One region of the Micromonospora sp. WMMD1155 genome, then DNA from elsewhere that is predicted to be linked to it. Evidence: riboswitches for the same ligand, from Rfam matches in the RefSeq annotation. Region 1 holds a riboswitch; each other region holds the start of a gene.
The links. Region 1 has a riboswitch for cyclic di-AMP ahead of O7617_RS02415 (C39 family peptidase). Riboswitches for the same ligand answer to the same signal wherever they lie in the genome.
Positions count from the first base shown of each region.

Region 2: another riboswitch for cyclic di-AMP. It lies ahead of O7617_RS09490 (hypothetical protein); the one in region 1 lies ahead of O7617_RS02415 (C39 family peptidase).
Region 3: another riboswitch for cyclic di-AMP. It lies ahead of O7617_RS19915 (hypothetical protein); the one in region 1 lies ahead of O7617_RS02415 (C39 family peptidase).

Region 1 is NZ_CP120742.1:587,152-593,809, reverse strand. It holds gene O7617_RS02430 (acyltransferase) at 203-1,384, shown strand; gene O7617_RS02425 (hypothetical protein) at 1,479-1,865, shown strand; gene O7617_RS02420 (hypothetical protein) at 1,998-2,768, shown strand; cyclic di-AMP (ydaO/yuaA leader) riboswitch at 3,054-3,195, shown strand; gene O7617_RS02415 (C39 family peptidase) at 3,440-4,276, shown strand; gene O7617_RS02410 (alpha/beta hydrolase) at 4,411-5,157, shown strand; gene O7617_RS02405 (CDP-glycerol glycerophosphotransferase family protein) at 5,162-6,658, opposite strand, start outside.
Region 2 is NZ_CP120742.1:2,115,526-2,122,183, reverse strand. It holds gene O7617_RS09495 (carbonic anhydrase) at 1-587, shown strand, start outside; gene O7617_RS09490 (hypothetical protein) at 747-1,766, opposite strand; cyclic di-AMP (ydaO/yuaA leader) riboswitch at 1,771-1,901, opposite strand; gene O7617_RS09485 (YibE/F family protein) at 2,068-3,438, opposite strand; gene O7617_RS09480 (heavy metal translocating P-type ATPase) at 3,867-5,825, shown strand; gene O7617_RS09475 (metal-sensitive transcriptional regulator) at 5,832-6,128, opposite strand; gene O7617_RS09470 (cation transporter) at 6,218-6,427, shown strand; gene O7617_RS09465 (hypothetical protein) at 6,441-6,658, shown strand, end outside.
Region 3 is NZ_CP120742.1:4,305,478-4,312,135, forward strand. It holds gene O7617_RS19885 (STAS domain-containing protein) at 1-312, shown strand, start outside; gene O7617_RS19890 (5'/3'-nucleotidase SurE) at 323-1,150, opposite strand; gene O7617_RS19895 (PfkB family carbohydrate kinase) at 1,147-2,142, opposite strand; gene O7617_RS19900 (SRPBCC family protein) at 2,291-2,758, shown strand; gene O7617_RS19905 (hypothetical protein) at 3,078-3,248, opposite strand; gene O7617_RS19910 (hypothetical protein) at 3,315-3,830, opposite strand; gene O7617_RS19915 (hypothetical protein) at 3,950-4,963, opposite strand; cyclic di-AMP (ydaO/yuaA leader) riboswitch at 5,019-5,150, opposite strand; gene O7617_RS19920 (cation diffusion facilitator family transporter) at 5,264-6,181, opposite strand; gene O7617_RS19925 (AAA family ATPase) at 6,288-6,658, opposite strand, start outside.

The DNA of each region.
Region 1 (6,658 bases):
GCTGGTCCGCAGGTCACCGGTCCGGCGTGCCGGTAGCGGGGCAGGCGGTGCGGGACGCGTCCGGTTCACCCGAGAGTGACCCGGTAGGGTGCCTCGGTGCGGCCCTGCCGGGCCGTCGCGGGCGTCGCCGTCGCGTCGTCCGACGCCCCGCCGAGGAGGATACGGACGTGCTGGTGACAGTGCCGAGCTTCGGGATCCCGGCATGACCAGCGCCGCCGCGGTGTCGACCGCCGCCGTGCCCGCCCGGCTGCCCTCGCTGACCGGCCTGCGGTGGATCGCCGCGTTGCTGGTCTTCGGCTTCCACGCCGGCACCATGCGGATCATCGCCGAGCCGGACTACCAGGCGGTTGTGGACGCGCTGTTCACCCTCGGCCTGTCCGGGGTGCAGTTCTTCTTCATCCTCAGCGGTTTCGTGCTGGTCTGGTCGGCCCGCGTCGGCGACTCCCGGCGCACCTTCTGGCGGCGTCGAGTCGCCAAGATCTACCCGAACCATCTGGTGCTGTGGGGTGCGGCCCTGCTGGTCGCCTGGTGGTTCGCCGACCCGGTCCTGCCGGCGGTGGCGTTGGAGAACCTGCTGCTGTTGCAGGCGTGGGATCCCCGGATGGGCTGGTTCTACAGCGTCAACACGGTGAGCTGGTCGCTCTCCTGCGAGTTCTTCTTCTATCTGTGCCTGCCGCTGGCGCTGCCGCTGCTGCGCCGGGCCGGCCCGAAGCTGCTCTGGGTGCTGATCGTCGCGCTGCCGCTGCTGATCCTCGCGCTCTGGCCGGCCCAGCAGTTGGTGCCGGAGGTGAGCCGGTGGTGGTTCACCCAGATCTTCCCGCCGGTACGGTCGCTGGAGTTCTGGTTGGGCGCGGTCGCGGCCGAGTTGATGCGCCGGGGTCTCTGGCGCGGCCCGGGGCTGACCGTCGCCAGCCTGGTCTTCGTGGCCACCTGGGTGGCGGCCGCCCAGTGGATCCGCGCGGAGTTGTGGACCACGCTGCTCGCTGTCGCGTACCTGTTGGTGATCACCGCCGCCGCGGACGCCGACGTGCGGGACAAGCGGTCGCCGTGGCGGTCCCGGCCGCTGGTCTGGCTCGGGGAGGTCTCCTTCGCCTTCTACCTGGTGCACGTCCTGGTGATGACGAGCGTGCTGCGGTTGAGCGGCGACTGGGGGACCGGGTTCACGGGCTGGCGCGGTCCGGTCGTGGTGCTCGGCTTCCTGGTGGTGAACCTGGTTCTCGCCGGGCTGCTGCACCGCTTCGTCGAGACGCCGATGATGCGTCGACTCGCACCGCGCCGCCCGGCCCGTCCGACGACCGTCCCCCGACAACGCGCGGGCGGCCCCGACGCCGCCGCCGGCGGCGAGCAGACCAACGACCGATCACCGTACGTCGACTCGCGCTGACACCGTCCACCCTGCTCAGCGGGGGTTCGGCGCGGCGCTGGACGACACGCCCGTGGTCGGTGCGCCGAGGCCGGTACGGCGGTAGCGTGGGCTCGTGCTTCCGGTCGCGCTCACCTGTCCGCTGTGGTGGGTGGCGCGCTGGGCGACGCGGGTGCTGACCAGCCTCGCCGTCGTCGCGGCTCTGGCGCTCGGCGCGGGCCCGGCCTCGGCCGCCGTGCCACAGTCGTTCGCCCCCGGCACGCTCCCGGCGACCTGCTCGTCCACCTCCACGCAGGAGGGCGTGCACGAGGCGCGGGCGGTGACCGAGCAGCCCGTCGAGGACACCTCCTCGGCGTGGTCGGTCGACCCGCAACCAGCGCCGCCCGCTGAGCAGGTCGCTGTCACGACCGGCCCGCTGCCGGTGGGCGTGGCCGGGTCCGACCGGCTGCCCCTCGGCCACGCCCCGAGCAGCCGGGCACCCCGAGCCCCGCCCGGGCGCTGAGTCACCGGGACGAGCGTCCCGCCGCCGCGCCTGTCGATCCACCAGCTCCGCGCCCCACCGGCCCGTGCTCCGCCGTGGCCCGGTGGCCGGTGCGGCTCCCCATCGCATCGCTCTCTGCCCGAGGTGCCGACCATGGAGACCGCTGTCTTCTACCAGTTCGTGACCGAGGTGCCGCAGGCCGCCGCCATCTGGTCGACGCTGTTCCTGCTGGCCCTCGGCGTACTCGCCCTGCTGGTGGCCCGCCCCGACCGGGACCGGCCCGCGGACGATCCGCCCTCGACCGCCCCCACCGCTCGGGAGGTGGCCGCCGCCGAGGCCGCCGACCGGCGTCGGTACGCCGAGGAGGTGGCGGTCGCCGCGGCCGGCGCGGCCAGGACCGCGCAGCGGCGGCGTGCCGCCTGGCTGACCGCTCAGGAGGAGATGGAGCGGTCCTGGGCCGCCTACGACGAGGCGGACACCGCCGCCCGTCGCTTCGCGGGTGCCGGGGCGCTGCCCACCCCGCACACCCCCCATACCCCGGCCGAGTACGCCGCCCGGGAGCGCTACCTGCATCGCGCGGCGATGGCGGCGTACTGGCGGGGCGACCTGACCATGGCGCAGCTCGGCGACGTGTTCGCGCATCGGCGCGGCTGGGATCCCCGGCGGCACCCGGTCGAGCAGGAGGTGCTGCTCAGCCGGACGATCCGGGACGCGAGGCTGGCCGACTACCAGGCCGCCTCGGCCCGGGAACGGGCCGCCTGGCGGGACGCCGAACTGGCTGCCGACTCGGCACGGGTCCTCGCCACGGAGGCCGGGGCGGCGGCGGTCCGGCTGCGAACCGACCCGCTACCCGCGCGGCGGGCGGTGACCGGCGCGTTCCGACCCGCGGTCGTGGCACGCTGGCGGCCGGCCCGGGCGAGTTGAGCCCGATCCGTGACGTGAGCCGGCTCACGCCGACCGGGAATCGGGCGTCCGGCGCGATCGGCGCGATTCTTCCGGCGAATCCGGTCGCATAGTTGGCGGCCTGTCCGGTTGTCGCCCCCAGGCGTCACCGCAACCGCTTGTCCCATCGAGTCACGTCATCGGCAATACGCGCAGAAATTGCCTCGCCATTTCGGGTTTACGCAGGTGAAGCTGGCTTGGCAGGGGTGCGGACGGGCCAGTACTGTCGTCCCGTCCGGTGCGGTAACCGATCGCAGAAGGCGACGCCGCGCCGACCCGCTCAATCGTGATCAACGAACCGGGGACCCATCAGTAAGTCCGGGGTGAATCCGCGAGCAATGGCCCGCGGTAGGGCGATCTTCCCGCCCGAATCCGTCAGCTAACCCGGTAGGCGGTGTCGGAAGGAGTTCCATCCTCGTGCAGCACCTTTCCACCCCTTGGTTGTTCCCTCGCCTCCACGGCGCAGCGGTGCCCCCGCTCATCCGTCCAGTGACGGTGAGCTGACCCCCGGGTCATCGCCCAACCGCCCGGCCGCGCCGGGCGTTCCCCTGAGCGGTTCACCATCCGCGGACCACGGTCCGCGCGTCGACGCCTGCCCGGACACCGGTTCGGGCGCCGGTGTGCCGCTCTCCCCCCGATCCGTGGAGGACCCCGTGAAGCACACCCTGCAGCGTCAGCTCCGCCGTTTCGCCACCGAGCGCCCGTACCAGATCGTCGCCGCCTCCGCTGCGGCCCTGGCCATCGCCACCACCACCGGCGCCCTGCTCACCACCGCCGACGACGCCCCCGCCGGCCGGCGCACCGCGACCACCGTCGCCGAGATGCGCAGCGACGTCGCCGCCTCCCGTGGTGAGGTGCGCGCGGAATCCCCGTCGGCCGGCGCCGCGCCGACCACCGCCGCCCCGGCCACCAGCGCCGCGTCGCCGGCGGCCAAGGCCAAGAGCAACCCCGACCTCACCCGTAAGCCGACGCCGCCGAAGCCGCCCGCGACCAAGGTGCTGGACTACGACTACGAGGCGCAGAACACGTACTACAACTGCGGTCCGGCGGCCACCCGTAACGCCCTCAGCGCCGCCGGGATCGACCGCACCCAGGAGGAGCTCGGCGCGGAGTTGGGCACCACCGAGATGGGCACCAACTCGGCTGAGGACACCACCCGGGTGCTCAACGCCGAGGTGAAGGGTTCCCCGTACCGGACCCGGATGTTCGCCGGGGCCCCCAGCCCGGCCCAGATGGACCGGCTCCAGGCCGACGTCGTCGAGGCCATCACCGACGGCCGCGGCGTGGTCGCGAACGTCGTCGGCGACGCCGTCGACACCGACGGCGGCTGGCACTCCTACGGCGGCGGGCACTACATCGCCGTCGTGGGTTACCAGGACAACGGCCGTACCGTGCGGATCGCCGACTCGGCCAACGCCGCCGACCCGTCGTACTGGATCACCACGATCGACCTGGCCAACTGGATCGCCAGCCGGGGCTACTCCGCCTGACCCGGGCACGCTGACCGCCGCGGGCGTCGTCCCCCACAAGGGGCCGACGCCCGCGGCGTTCTCGTCGGTGCCGTCGGTGTCCGGCGGAGGCGACGACTCTCGTACCCGGCCGAGAACCGTGGGAGACTGCGGCCGTGGTGGATGAATGGGGTGGTCAAGCCGGTCGTGGGCGGGTCCTGCTGCTCCTGCACGGGATGGGCACGACCGGGGACGTCTGGTTGCCGTGGGCGCCGTTGCTGGAGCAGCGCTGGGCGGGACGGTGGCTGGCACCGGATCTGGCCGGTCACGGTTGGGCGGAGCCGCTGCCGTCGTACACCTTCGCGGGGTTCGCCGACCGGGTGGCGCGCGGCCTGGCGCCCGGCGACCGGCTCGTGGTGCTCGGACACTCGCTGGGCGGGGTGGTCGGCCTCGCGTTGGCCGCCCGCGCCGCCGGGGCACCGGTGGACGCGGTGGTGGGCCTGGGCATCAAGGCCGTCTGGTCACCCGACGAGCTGACCCGCGCGGCCGACCTCGCCGCGCGGCCGGTGAGCTGGTTCGCCACCCGCGCCGAGGCGGCACGCCGCTACCTGCGGGTGTCCGGCCTGGCCGGTCTGGTCCCGCCGGACGATCCGGTGGTGGACGCCGGGCTGCGTCAGGTCGACGGTCGGTGGCGCCTCGCCATGGACCCGACCGCGTTCGCCGTGGGAGAGCCCGACCTGACCGCGCTGCTGGCGGCGACCGACGTGCCGGTCGTGCTGGCGCGCGGCGAGCACGACCCGATGGTCACCGACGAACAGCTCAAGGAGTACGGGGTGCCGGTCGCCACGCTGCCCGGTCTCGGCCACAACGCGCACGTGCAGGACCCGGCGGCCGTGCTGGCGCTGCTGGACCCGTACCGCTGAGGAGCTACACCGGTGTGGGCGCGGCCAGTTCCGGCGTCGGTGCCAGCTCCCGGCGGGCGGCGGTCAGGAACGCCTCGGCGTACGACTCGGCGGGGAAGTCGCCCAGGTAGCGGCGGCGGGTGGCCCAGCGGGCCTCGGCCAGCGGGTCGGTGTCCAGCAGGTCGGTCAGCACACCGTCCAGGTTGGACATGTCTCCGCGCAGCACGTAACCCGAACCGGCCAGCGGGAAGCGTTCCACGAACCGGTCGCCCGCGCCGCCCATGTCGGTCACCGCGTACGGCTTGCCGGAGTAGAGGTAGTCGGAGATCACCCCGGACACGTCGGAGACCAGGGCGTCGGAGGAGTTGACGCACTCGGTGAGGCTCAGCTCCCGGGCCGCCGCGCCGAACACGTGCTGCCGGCCGGTGCGGGCCCGGTCGGCGGCCAGCAGCTCGGTCAGCCGGCCCAACTGGCGTGCCGACGACGGGTTCTGCGTCGTGTACGGGTGCGCCCGCAGGATCACCGTCGCGCCGCGTTCCAGCAGCGAACGCAGCAACCGCTCGGCCACCGGCAGGGAGCAGTAGTCGGCGTCGGCGTGGTGCCCGGTCCAGGTGGGGGTGTAGAGCACGGTGGGGTGGGCCAGACCCCGCGCGGGCTCCGGGCGTACCTGGATCGACTCGACCTGCGGGCGGCCGACCACCACGAACTTCTCGGCGGGGATCCGCACCCCGGCGCGGGCGTATCTGTCGATCGCGGCCGGACCGGCCACGAAGATCCGGTCGAAGATCCCGGACACCGGGTTGGCGCTCGGCGCCTTGTCGCTGTCGCCGTGGTGCAACTGGACGTGGGTGAGCTGGGTGAAACGGATGCAGTGGCTGTTCTTCGCCCCGTGGTTGACGTAGAACGCCGCCCGCACGCTCGGCACCAGCGCCTCGTCCATGGCCCGCAGGGTCGGGCAGTAGACCACCGGGGCGTCGGTGGCCGCGGCGACCGGGGCGAGGAACTCCGGCTCGCGCAGCATGACCAGGAACGGGCGGCCGATCCGCTGCAGGTACGGCAGCCACATGGTGACCTGGTATTCCGAACCGGGCGGGGCCGAGAAGTAGAGCACGAACTCCGGCTGGTGCCGACGCAGCGCGCGGCCCACCGCCCCACCGCCGGCGCCCGGCCGGAACCGCCGCCGGGCCAGGTCCAGCCCGACCGCCCCGGCACCCGCACCGACCAGCAGGCTGGCGAGCAGTGGCACCACGGCCGGCACTGTCAGCGCGGCGGCGACGGCCACCACGGCGAGCAGCCCGAGCAGCGCGGTGCCGAGCTGGTCGGCGACCACCGGCGTCCAGGCGCGAACCGGCAGGTTCGCCGCCCGGATCTCCAGGTTGCCGGCGGTCCGCAGGGGCCCCACCAGCAGCACCAGCCCCAGCAGGACCAGTGCGGTGGCGACCAGCGCCACGTCGAACCCGTCGTCCAGCCGCCGCCAGTAACCCACCAGGACGGCGGCGGCGATCAGCGTCGTCTCCGCGAC
Region 2 (6,658 bases), 1.5 Mb from region 1:
GCACCCCGCACCACCCCAACCAGGACGCCGGGCGCCGGGCCGCCGTGGCCGACGGGCAGCACCCGTTCGCGGTGATCGTCGGCTGTTCCGACTCCCGCCTGGCCGCCGAGATCATCTTCGACCGTGGGCTGGGCGACCTGTTCGTGGTCCGCACCGCCGGCCACACCGCCGGTCCGGAGGTGCTCGGCAGCGTGGAGTACGCGGTGACGGTGCTCGGCGCCCCGCTGGTGGTGGTGCTCGGTCACGACTCGTGCGGCGCGGTCCAGGCGGCCCGGGAGGCCGCCGCGACCGGCACCCGCCCGCCGGGGCACCTGCCCGCGGTGGTCGACGCCGTGCTGCCCAGCCTGCGCCGCGCCGAGGCCGAGGGTGTGCGGGACATCGACGGCATCGTCGACATCCACATCGCACAGACGGTCGAGACTCTGCTCGGGCAGTCGCCCGTGCTGGCCGATGCGGTGGCCCAGGGGCGGTGCGCGGTAGTCGGTGTGTCGTACCGGCTCGCCGCCGGCGAGGTGCGCCCGGTGGCCGCGGTGCCGGCCGGCTTCACGACCCTCGACAGCGACCCGGCCGCGCCCGCCGCCGCCTGACCCGACCGGAGCCGCTCGGCCGCCGGACGCGACGAGGGCCGTTCGGCCGCCGGACGCGACGAGGGCCGCTCCCTGCCCGACCGGGGCCGCTCGGTCACCGGACGCGACGAGGGCCGTTCCGCGCGACGCGGAACGGCCCTCGGTCGATACCCCTGTGGGTCAGAGCAGCGACATGTGGACGTGGTCGGTGTGGTTCGACGGCCCGCTGTACGACTTCCAGCCGGTCGCCGGGAACCAGATCTGGCGGTTCCAGATCACGTAGTAGATGCCCAGCCGGTCGGCGTTGCGGATGAGGAATGCGGCGACGTTGTTGCCGTACTTCCGGGTGTCCTCGTTGTGCCACGGGGCGAAGCCGCTCTTCTGCAGCGACCAGTCGCAGGCGCGGCCCTTCGGGTGCTCCCACGGCCCACCGGAGCGGTAGCAGCCGACGAACCGGTTGAAGCCGGCCCGCTTGACCTCCTTGTACGCGTGCAGCGTGCGGGGCGTGACGCAGCCGGACGTGGTGGGGTCCTTCTCGCTGCACGACTGTGGCTTCCAGTCGCCGTCGGCGGTGCGGCCGGGGCCGATCTTGGCAACCGGTGACGTGGCGTCAACCAGGCCGCCGGTGAAGCCCTTTCCGCCGACGAGGGAGAGCGCCTTGTCCGCCTCGCTCTTGCGCTTCGCCATCAGGGCGGTCTGCTTCTGCTGCTCGCGGACCTCCGCGTCGAGAAGTTGCTTGGCCTGCTCGGCGCGGGCCTTCACCGCGTTGACCTCGGCGAGCTTCTTCTCGTTGACCATGTTCATCTCGTCGAGAAGCGAGGCGCGCTGGACGAACGCGTCCGGGGCCTTGCTCTCCAACAGCATCGCGAGCGCGCCGATGCGGCCGGTCCGGTACGACTGGGCGGCGATCTGCCCGACCTGTGGGGTCAGCGCGTCCAGGTCGGCCCGGGCCCGATCGACCTCCCGCGCCAGCTCGCCCTGCCGCTTCTTGGACTTGTCCAATTGGGACTTGGCTGCGGAGTAGTCGCGGTTGGCCTGCTCGATGACGTCGGTGAGCAGCTGCGGCTCGCCGTCCTCCTCGTGCCCGGACGGGGTGGGAGTCGTCGGGGCGGCGTGGGCCGGGAGGGGCCCGGCGAGCACGGTCAGTGCGGCGATCACGGCCACCACGGGTGTCAACCAGCGGCGTAGGGGTGCCGTCACAATGTTCCCTTCCGTCGACCGCCGACCGGGTTAGCTGACGGGTTCGGGGCGGAAGTGGCCCCTACCGCTGACGCGGATTCACCCCACGTACCTGGGTCCCCGGCTCGCCGGTTGGCGATTGGGCGGTGGCACCGCAGACGCCGCTTCGCGCCTTCATCGGTGACCGGCAGCGAGGTTACCCGAGAGTCGACCGGGTGAGCTACGCCTGGATGCCGACCAAAAGCGTCATTTCGCCATAGCGGTGAGTGACCAGTGACGCGGTTCTCAGGGTGTGGGCCCGATCTGGTCACGCTGAGGAGTGTCACCATGTCGTATCCGTGCTCCTGTTCGGCTCCGGCCACCGGTCGGCGGCGGTCGATGGGGGTGCGGGCCGCGTCGGGTCGGGCTCGTCGGAGTGACCCGTTCGCGGTGAGATCAGTGCGGCGAGCGCCTCGGCCCGGTCCGGCTGCGGTCGCGGGGCGGTGGCGTCGGCGGGCGACGTGCTGTCCGTGCGACCGGCGGCGGTCACCACCGCGGCCAGCCCGGTGGTCAGCGGCACGGCGGCGATCAGGCCGAGGGTGGCGACCGCGCTGCGGACGATCTCCTGGGCGAGGAACTCGCTGGTGAGGATCTGCCCGATCGGACGCGAATCGGCGGTGAGCAGGAGCAACAGCGGCAGCGACGCGCCCGCGTACGCCAGCACGATGGTGTTGACAGTGGACGCGATGTGCGCCCGGCCGACGCGGGTCGCCGCCCGGTACAACTGCAACCGGGTCAGGCCGGGGTTGGCGTGCGCCAACTCGGTGACGGTGGCCGCCTGGGTGACCGTCACGTCGTCGAGCACCCCGAGGGAGCCGATGATGATGCCGGCGAGCAGCAGGCCGTGCAGGTCCACGTCGCCCTGGAACATCGACAGGGTGGTGGCTTCCTCACTGCCGAAGCCGGTGAGGTGGGTCGCGGCCGTGGCGACGGTGGCGAGCACGCCGGTCAGCACCAGGCTGCCCAGTGTGCCGAGCACCGCCACCGACGTCTGTGCGGTGACCCCGTGCGTCAGGTAGAGCACCACGAACATGATCAGCGCGGCGCCGACCACCGCCACCAGTAGCGGTGACTTGCCCGCGCCGATACCCGGCAACACGAAGGTGAGCAGGATGGCGAAGCTGGCGGCCAGCCCGGCGAGCGCGGCGAGACCCCGCCACCGACCGAACGCGACGATCGCGGCGGCGAAGACGACAGCCAACCACAGCATCGGGGTGCCCCGTTGGTGCTCGGCGACGTTCCAGTTGCTGATGGTGGGGTCGGTCGGGTCGGTCAGCTCGACCAGGATGACCTCGTCGCCGACCTCGACCCGGGGTGCGCCCGGCCCGTCGGGCACCGGCGTCTCGACCTGCTCCCCGGCCGACGGTCCGTCGTCCACACGGACGTCGACAGTGCCGCAGCGGCCGTCACCGACGCGCGGTGTGCCCTCGGGGCTCGACGGCGACGGCGGGCACGGTTCCATCACCACCCGGGTCACCGTGCCGCGGTAGCGCGGCACGTCCGCCTCGCCGTCCGACTGCGGTGACCCGCCGCGCGGCCAGAGGACCAGGGCCGCGATCACGGTGGCGACGAAGAGAGGCACCACGGTCATGACGAGGATCCGTCGCACCCGGGGTGGGGCGGACGGAGCGGGACGGGCGTGGTCGGAACCCAAGGTGAGACTCCCAACGATCCGTTGCGGGGTACGTGTCAGTGGGCCGGTCGGTTCACCGTCACTGCGGAAACGTGGTGGAGGAACTCGACGGTTCGCCGGCTGACGATCGCTCGGTCACGGACAGTCAGGGTCTGACCCGACCGGCTGGCCGCGGCACCACCGTGCGACGGCGACGCTGCCCGTTCGTGCCTCGGTCCACCGGCGGTCATCGTGGGGAATGCTAACCAGCCCGGTCGGGGGACGCAGGTCGTGACGGAGTGTCGGCGGTCGAACCGCTCGCGTGGCGGCTCACCGACCGGCATGTTGGAGACATGGCCGCACCGTCACCGCCCGACCCTGGTCCGCACACCCCGGCGGCGCCGCACGACGAGCACGCCGGGCACGACGAACACGCCGGGCACGACAAGCACGCCGGGCACGATCCCGAGATGTTCCGTCGTCGTTTCTGGGTCTGTCTGGCTCTCACCGTCCCGGTGGTCCTCGCCAGCCATCTGGTGTCGGACCAGGTGGGCCTGAGCTGGGACGTACCAGGCCGTTCCTGGGTGGGCCCCGTGCTCGGCTCGGTGGTGTTCTGGTGGGGCGGCTGGCCGTTCCTCGTCGGCGCGGTGCGGGAGGTGCGGGACCGCGCCCCCGGGATGATGCTGCTGGTCGCGATGGCGATCACCGTGGCCTACGCGGCGTCACTGGCGACCAGCGTGGGCGCCTTCGACCTGGACTTCTGGTGGGAGTTGGCCGCGCTGGTCACCATCATGCTGCTCGGGCACTGGCAGGAGATGAAGGCCATCGGGCAGGCCCGGGGGGCGCTCGCGGCGCTGGCCGCGCTGCTGCCGGACGAGACCGAACGGGTCGCGGCGGACGGACAGGTCGAGGCGGTGCCGGTGTCCGGCCTGCGGGTCGGTGACGTGGTGCTGGTCCGCCCGGGCGGTCGGGTGCCGGCGGACGGTCGCGTCGTCGACGGCGACGCCGAACTGGACGAGTCGATGATCACCGGTGAGTCACGGCCGGTCGCCCGGTCGGTTGGTGACCGGGTGGTGGCAGGCACCGTGGCCACCGACTCGGCGATCCGGGTACGCGTCGAGGCGCTGGGTGAGCAGACCGCGCTCGCCGGGATCCAGCGGATGGTCGCGCAGGCCCAGGGCTCGGGTGGGCGGGCGCAACTCCTCGCCGACCGGTTCGCGGCCGCACTGTTCTACGTGGCGACCGGCACCGCCGTGCTGACCGTGCTGGTCTGGAGTGCGCTCGGCCGACCCGACGAGGCGGTGGTCCGCGCGGTCACCGTGCTGGTGATCGCCTGCCCGCACGCGCTGGGCCTCGCCATCCCTCTGGTCGTCGCGCTCTCCACCGCGTTGGCCGCGCGGTCCGGGATCCTGGTCAAGGACCGGTCGGCGTTGGAGCGGATGCGGACCGTCGGTGCGGTGCTCTTCGACAAGACCGGCACGTTGACCCGGGGCGAGCACGCGGTGACCGACGTGCTGCCGGTGCCGGGTGTCCAGCGGGACGAGGTGCTGCGGATCGCGGCGGGCGTCGAGTCGGACAGCGAACATCCGCTGGCCCGGGCCATCGTGGCGGCGGCCGGGCCCGCCGGACCGCTCCCGGCCACCGGGTTCCGGTCGCTGCCGGGCCGCGGCGTGCGGGCGACTGTCGACGGTACGGAGTACGCGGTGGGCGGTACGGCGCTGCTGCGGGAACTCAGCCTGGCGTTACCGACCGAGCTGGAGACGGCGACCGGGCGGTGGTCGACGCGGGGGGCCGCGGTGCTGCACCTGGTGCGGCTGCCGGAGGCCGTGCTCGGCGCGTTCGCGCTGACCGACGAGGTACGCCCGGAGGCGCGGCGGGCCGTCGACGAGCTGCGCGCCGAGGGGGTCCGGACCATCGCCATGATCACGGGTGACGCCCGGCCGGTGGCCGAGGCGGTCGCTGCCGAACTCGGGTTCCGGCCCGGCGTCGACGAGGTCTTCGCCGAGGTGCTGCCCGCGGAGAAGGACAGCCGGGTGGCCGACCTGCAACGGCGGGGGTTGATCGTGGCGATGGTCGGCGACGGCGTGAACGACGCGCCGGCGTTGGCCCGAGCGGACGTCGGTATCGCGATCGGCGCGGGCACCGACGTGGCGATCGAGTCCGCCGGGGTGGTGTTGGCGTCGTCGGACCCGCGCGGGGTGGGTGCCGTGGTGCGGCTGTCCCGGGCGTCGTACCGCACGATGCGGCAGAACCTGGCCTGGGCGGCGGGCTACAACGTGGTGGCGCTGCCGCTGGCGGCGGGGGTGTTGGCGTGGGCCGGTGTGGCGTTGAGTCCGGCGCTGGCGGCGGTGCTGATGTCGGCGTCCACGATCGTGGTGGCGCTCAACGCGCAGTTGCTGCGCCGGGTCCGTCTCGGGCAGTCGGACTGAGGGCTGTCAGCCGCGCTTCATCAGACGGCCGACCGCCGCCATCATCTCGGTGGCCATCTCGTCGGCCCGGCCCTCGGCCGCCCCTTCGTGCATGCAGTGCCGGGCGTGCCCGTCGAGCAACCCGAGCGCCACCTTGTCGAGGGCGGCCTGGATCGCGGAGATCTGGGTGAGCACGTCGATGCAGTAACGGTCGTCGTCGACCATCTTCTCGATGCCCCGGACCTGCCCCTCGACCCTGCGGAGGCGCGCGAGCAGCTGGTCCTTGCTGGCGGTGTATCCCCGAATCGGGGCGGGTGTGGTCATGCCGGCAAGGATAGCCTACCCCCCGGGGGTATGGTACGGTCGCTTCCGGTGGGATACCCCCACCCCGTACCGGTAAGGGAGACGTTTCGATGGTCAACACGACGTACCAGGTGCAGGGCATGACCTGTGGGCACTGCGTGAGCGCGGTCACCGCCGAGGTCGGTGCCATCGCGGGCGTGCACGGCGTCCAGGTCGACCTCGCGACCGGCCGGGTCACCGTCGACAGCGACCAGCCGTTGGACACAGCTGTCGTCCGGGCCGCCGTCGACGAGGCCGGCTACAACCTCGTCGACGCGTGATCGGAGGGGCGGCATGCGCACGGTGACGAAGCTGGCCGGGTTCGCCGTCGGCCTGGCGGCGGTCTTCGGCACGACGTACGGGATCGGCCGGGTGGTCGACCGCGCCCCGGCGGCCGAGAGCCGGCACGTCGACGGCCCGGCTCCCGCGACGGGCGCCGCCGACGAGGCCGCCGACCGGCTCCCCGGCGGCCTGCTCGTCTCCGACCGTGGCTACACCCTCGAAACCGTCGA
Region 3 (6,658 bases), 3.6 Mb from region 1:
GCCCCGCGGGGCGAGATCGACGTCGACACAGCGTACGAGGTGCGCGAAGCGATCGCGGAGGTGCTGGCCAAGGGTCGGCCCCTGCGCATCGAGCTCAACATGAGGCTGGTCACCTTCATCGACTCCGTCGGCATCAGCGCCATGGTCGCCGGCTTCCAGACGGCCGAGGTCAGCGACGTCAAGCTGGTGGTGACCGAACCGAGCCGGTTCGTGCACCGGCAGCTCTGGGTGACCGGTCTGCTCGGCCTGTTCGGCGCTCCGGAGCCCTACTTCGCCGGGGCCGCCACCCCCGAGGTGCTGCCGGGCGCCTGACGCCCCCGCGTCAGGTCTGCTCGTCCAGCCCGGTCAGGTCCACGTCGGCCGCTTCGGTGACCGCCCGGATGGCCGTCACCGACGCGTACCCGGCGGCCAGCAACGCCACGTCGGTGCCGGGCTGTGCGGCCTGCCCCGGCTCCTCCAACGAGGTACGCACGTAGCCGTGCCCGGATTCGGCCACCGTCATCTGCACCTGGCCGAAGCTGGCCAGCGCACCTCGACGCACCCCGCGCAACTCCCCGTGCGGCAGGTCCGGTGCGTTCACGTTCAGCACGCTCTCCAACGGCGCTGAGGTCAACCGGGGGAGCAGATCCAGGGCGACCCGTGCGGCGGTGCTCCAGTGCCGTTCGGCGTCGCGTACCCGGGCGGCGGCGTCCACCGCGGCACCGCCGCTCGCCGCCGTCGCCTCACCCGCGGAGAGCACGTCGAGGGAGACCGCCATGGCGCGACACCCGTTCGTGGCGGCGGTGAACGCGGCCCCCACCGTTCCCGAGTGCAGCACCGCCCGGCCGGCGTTGGCGCCCCTGTTGATTCCGGAGAGCACCACCGACGGGGGCGGACCGAACGCGCCGTGCAGGGCGATCAGCGTGATGAACCCGGGGGAGCCGCCGACTCCGTACGCGGGCACTCCCGCCAGGTCCGGTAGCGGATGATCGTTCACGACGACCCTCCCGTCCCGTTCCATCGCGCTCATCGCGGCGCTGGTGCCGCTCGCCTCCTCCAAGGGCGCGGCGACCACCACGTCCAGGCCCCGCTGCACGGCCGCCCAGGCGAGTGCCTGGATGCCGGGTGCTGCTATCCCGTCGTCGTTGGTGATCAGGACCCGCAGGGTCATCGGTCGACCACCCGGTCGGCCAGCTCCTCGGGGGTGGTCCGCTCCTGTGGCCGGCTGTCCGCCGGTACCAGCCGGACCCGGTCCACGAGTCCGGTGATCGAGTCCAGCCGTCCGGTGCCCAGGCCGTGCCGGGTCACGTTCAACGCGCCGGCTGCGGCGCCGGTCCGGATGGCGGTCCGGATGTCCCCGCCGCCGGCCACGACGGCGGCGACCCCGGCGGTCATCGAGTCGCCCGCGCCGCGCGGATCGGCCGCCTCCAGCCGGGGCATCTCGACCTCGAACAACTCCCCGTCGATGAGCGCGAGCGCCGGCTGGTCGGCCCGGCTCACCACCACCGTCTCGGCACCGGCCGCGTGCAGCTCGTACATCGCCCGGGTCAACTCCACGCTGTCGTCGGTGCGGGCGCGGCCGTCGCGGATCAGCTCCTCGTGGCTCACCTTGAGGAAGAACACCCCGCTCTCCAGCACCGCGGAGAGATGATCGCCGGAGAGGTCGACCACCACCCGGCCGCCGTTGGCGCCGAGGTCCGCCGCGAACCGCCGGTACAGGTCGGCGGGGACGAGCCACGGCTCGTTCGGCCCGCTGAGGATGCTCACGGCCGCCGCCAAGCCCTCCCCGAGGGCCAGGTTGTACAGCTCGTCGAGTTCGTGTCGGCTCAACGGCTGCCCCGGCACGTCCGCGATCTCCTCCCGGGACCCGCCCCGGCGGTCGTGCACGTACCCGCCGCTGCCGGAGTCACGGACCACCATCTTGAGGTCGACGCCCTCGCTGACCAGCAGCGGCTCCAGCACCTGCCCGATCTCGCCGCCGAGGGCGGCGCAGAGCACCACGTCGACGCCGAGCGACATCACCATCCGGGCCTGCCAGACGCCCTGCCCGCCGGGGTGCAGGTGCAACTCCGGGTGGTCGTTGGGCTGGTCCACGGTCACCGTCAGCTGTGGCGTTGGCGCGAAGACCATCACGTGCCCGCTCACCGGATCGTCGCCGTTCATGGTGTCCACCCTCAGCACGGTTGGGTTATTCATCACTAATGCGACAAATAGTAGCTTGCATCCCATCCTCCGACGCCCGCCCAGCGGGGCGTTGCCAGCCAGACATCGGTAGGGGACGATCGTGCGACAGTCGACGGCGGGAGACGGTGTGCTCAGCAGCGATACCTTCAGCTACACCGTTCAGGCCCGATGCTCGGTCGCCCACGCGGCCGCGCTGCTCAGCGACCTGACCCGGCAGGGTGAGCTGCACCCACTGATCGTCCGGGTCCGCCGACTGCCGCCCCGCCCCGGCGCGCAGGCCAGCTACACGATCAACGACCGGCTGGCGGCCGGCCCGCTGCGCTTCACCACCACCTACCACGCGGACGTACTGAGCAACGAGGACGACGAGATCGTCATGGTGGCCCGTCAGTGGCCGGCCACCACCGTCCACAACCACACCCGGCTACGCCCCGAGCCGGACGGCCTGGTCCGCGTCGACGTCGAGATCACCCTGACCGCGCCGACACCGCTGTTCCGGTACGCGTTCCGCCAGGCCCGTGCCGCTCACCTCGCCCTGGCCACCCGCCTGGGCCCGGCCCTGGAACGCGCCAGCAACCCCCCACCCACCACCTGACCCCGCGCGTGCGCGCCCCGCGCGTGCGCGCCCCGCGCCTGCGCGCCCCGCGCGTGCGCGCCCCGCGCGTGCGCGCCCCGCGCGCCGCGTCTCGCGTCTCGCGCCGCGCGCCAAGATCCGAGCAACATCCCGGATGTTGCTGCCTCCGGGGCGCAGGAGGCAGCACTATCCCTGATGTTGCGGGGATCTTGAGGTCGAAACACCCGGCGCGACCGCCCGGAGCGGATCGGCGAGCCCGCAGCCGTCAAGGCCACGCTCGATCATGGATGTAGTGGCCTGATGGTGCCCAGGAGACCCCTGCATCATGGTTGTAGCGCGATCATGGTCCCGTGGTCACGGTCGGGGTGCGGTCGCGGTCGGGGGGCGTGGCGGCGGTCGGGGGTGTGGGTTCGGTCAGGCGCGTGGTCGCGGTCGCGGTGTGGTCACCGCTGGGCTCCCCGGTGGGCGCGTCGGCGAGGATGTGCAGGCCGCAGGCGTGGGTCGCGGTCACGGCGAGGTCACCGCAGGGGCGTCGGGGCACGGCCACCCACGCGGCGTGGTCACCGCTGTGGCCTGGTCAGGGCGCCGTGGGCGTCGACCTGCGGGCGTTGCTCACGGTGGCTGGTCGGGCGGCCCGCTGCCGTCCCCACGGCTTGTAGGTGGAGAGCACCGTCGCGATGATCATGAGGCTGGTCGACACTGCTGGTGCGATCACCAGGTCGGCGCGGTCCCGCGCGGGCAGGGCGGCGCTCAACGCCCCGGCGTGGCGCAGGTTCGGGGTGAGCAGGAACAGCACCAGCCCGACCATCACCGTGGTGAGCACGAGCTTGACCAGCACCCACCGGTAGCGCAGCAGGCCCCACGGTGTGAGCAGCGCGCTGGCGACGCCGACCAGCCAGACCAGGATGCTCAGTGGCGCGAACAGGACCGTGCCGACCAGCGCGCCGACCGGGTAGAGCACCGCCGGGTCGCCGCCCCGTTGCACGGCGATGCCGAGGGTGAGCAGCACCAGGTCGGTGCCGAGCCAGCCCAGCGAGGTGACCAGGTGCAGGGTGAGCAGCCCCTTGCGGGCGGCCGGTGGGATCCGAGGCATACCGCGATGTTGCCCGTCGACCGCGGCCGGGTCGTCCGACGACCGGCGACATCGGGTGTACGCCCCGCGACGTAGCCGTGGCCGGTGCCCCCGGGCAGGTGGGCACCGGCCACGGGTGGTCAGTAGACGGACAGGTGTACGTGGTTGGTGTGGTCGCTGGACGGGTCGCCGCCCGCCCCGCTGTACGACTTCCACCCGCTGCTGGGCAGCCAGATCTGCCGGTACCAGATCACGTAGAGCACGGCGAGCCGGTCGGCGTTGCGGATGAAGTACGCGGCCAGGTTGTTGCCGTACGTCTTGTCGCCGCCGGTGGCGTCCCCGCCGAAGCCGCCCTTCTGCGCGGCGAAGTCGCAGGCTCGGCCCTTCGGGTGTTCGCCGGAGCCCCCGCTGCGGTGGCAGGAGACGTACCTGGTGAAGCCGGCTGCCTTGGCCTGGTTGAGGGCGTGCAGGGTGCGCGGGGTGATGCAGCCGCTGGCCGGCGTGGGGTCGTCGACGCTGCACGACTCCTTCGGCCAGGAGCCGTCGGAGTTGCGGGGCGCGGCCTTCGCGTTGCTGGTGGAGGTGCCCCGGTTGGAGCCGGTGTCGGCGGTGGTCTGTGGCTTCGGGGCCGTGGCGACGGTCAGGGCCCGCTCGGCCTGCTCCTTGCGCTTGGCCATCACCGCGACCTGCTTGCGTTGTTCGGTGATCTCACCGTCCAGGGCGGCGCGGGTGCGGTTGGCCTGGTCCTTGGTGGTGAGGAGGTCGCGCAGCACCCGGTCCTCGTTGGCGGCCACCGCGTCCAGGGAGGCGGCCCGGTCCATGAAGCCTTCCGGGGTGTTGCTGTTGAGCAGCGCCGAGATCGTGCTGAGTCGTCCGGTGCGGTACGCGACGCCGGCGATCTCGCCGACCTTGCCGCTGCGCTGGTCGAGCTCGACCTCGATGGTCTTCAGTTGGGTGGTGAGCTGCTGCTGCCGCTGCACGGAGGTGTCCAGGGCGCGTTTCGCGTCCAGGTAGCCCTTGCTGGCGGCCTCCAGTTGGGCGCGGAGTGCCGGGGTGCCGCCCTCTTCGTCGGAGTCGGGTGCGGCGGCCCGCTGGCCGGTCGGGGGAGCGGCCGAGGCGGTGCCGGCCGGGAGCGCGACGCCGAGAGCGAGCATCGCGACGATCAGGGCCGCCAGTCGGGCGGCGGGTGGTCGTGCTGGTGCCACTGCGCAGTCCTTCCGTCAGCCGCCGACCGGGTTAGCTGACGGGTTCGGGACGGAAGATCCCTACCGCTGACGCGGATGCACCCCAGGAACGTGGTTCCCCGGTTCGCCCGTGCGGGCGATTAGGCGACGACCACCACCGGCGCCGGGAGGCGCCGCCTGGTGGCGGCCGGGACAGAGCCTACCGGTACCGGTGGGGCCGCTGCAGCGAATGTGACGGACGGTGCGTGCGTCATCACGGTGAATCGACCTTCACCACTCGATGGAGCCGCATTCTCCGGATGCCGCGCCCGGCTCGATCTGCAACGTGGCGTGCTCGATGCGGAAGTCGTCGTGCAGGGCGGTGCGCGCGGCGGTGAGCACCGCGCCGACCTCCGCGCCGGGCTCCATGGTCAGGTGGGCGGAGGCGACGTCCATGCCCGAGGTGAGCGTCCAGACGTGCAGGTCGTGCACCTCGACCACGCCGGGGACTGCGGCCAGCCGGTCGTGCACGGCGGTCACCTGGAGGTGTTCCGGTGCGGCCTGCACCAGGATGCGGATGGCCGCGCGGGCCAGCCGCCAGGTGCGCGGCAGGATGAACACGCCGATGGCGACGGCGACCAGCGGATCGGCCCACCACCAGTCGGTGACGGTGATGAGCACCGCCGCGCCGATCACGCCGACCGAGCCGAGCAGGTCGCCGAGCACCTCCAGGTAGGCGCCCTGGATGTTGATGCTCTCCCGCGCGCCGGCGCGGAGCAGGCCGAACGCGGCGATGTTCGCCAGCAGGCCGAGCACCGCCACCACGAGCATCGGACCGGTGATGACCTCGTGCGGGTCGCCGAAGCGGCGGATCGCCTCGATCACCACGTAGACCGCGACGCCGGAGAGCAGGACGGCGTTGGCCAGCGCGGCGAGCACCTCGAGTCGGTAGAGCCCGAAGGTGCGCTGCGGGTCGCCGGTGGCCCGTCGGGTGGCGGTGATCGCGGCGAGCGCCATGCCGATGCCGAGCACGTCGGTGAACATGTGCCCGGCATCGGAGAGCAGGGCGAGTGAGCCGGTGTGCAGGGCGGTCACCGCCTCGACCACCATCAGGGTGGCGAGCAGCCCGAACGCCGCCCAGAGTCGCCCCCGGTGCTGGTGCGCGGCATTGGCGACGGACCCGTGGTGGTGGTCATGACCTGCGCCCACGTGAATCACCTTCCGCCGCGATCCGGGATCCGGTCCAATGTATGTTCACATCGCAATGTGTGCAAGTGTCAGGGCGGCGGGCTCTCATCGGCCTCATCCGGGCAGGTCAGCCGGTCGGGTCGATGGTGGTGAGTCGCTGGGTGGCCCGGGACAGCGCCACGTACAGGGTGCGTACTCCGGCGCCCGGATCCGCCCGGATCTCGCTCGGCGCGACCAGCACCACTCCGTCGTACTCCATGCCCTTGGCCTCCAGGCTGGTGACCACCTGCAACCTCGGCGCGGCGAGCGCGTCGAGCCAGCCGACGACCTCGTCGCGGCGCGGCACCGGCGTGATCACGCCGACCGTGCCCTCCACCTCGGCCAGCAGGTCGGCGGCCGCCTTCACGGTCGCGGTCTCCAGCCCGGTCGCGGGCACCACCAACTCGACCGGATCGACCCCGGTGGAGCGGACGGCGCTCGGCAGCGGCAGATCCGGGT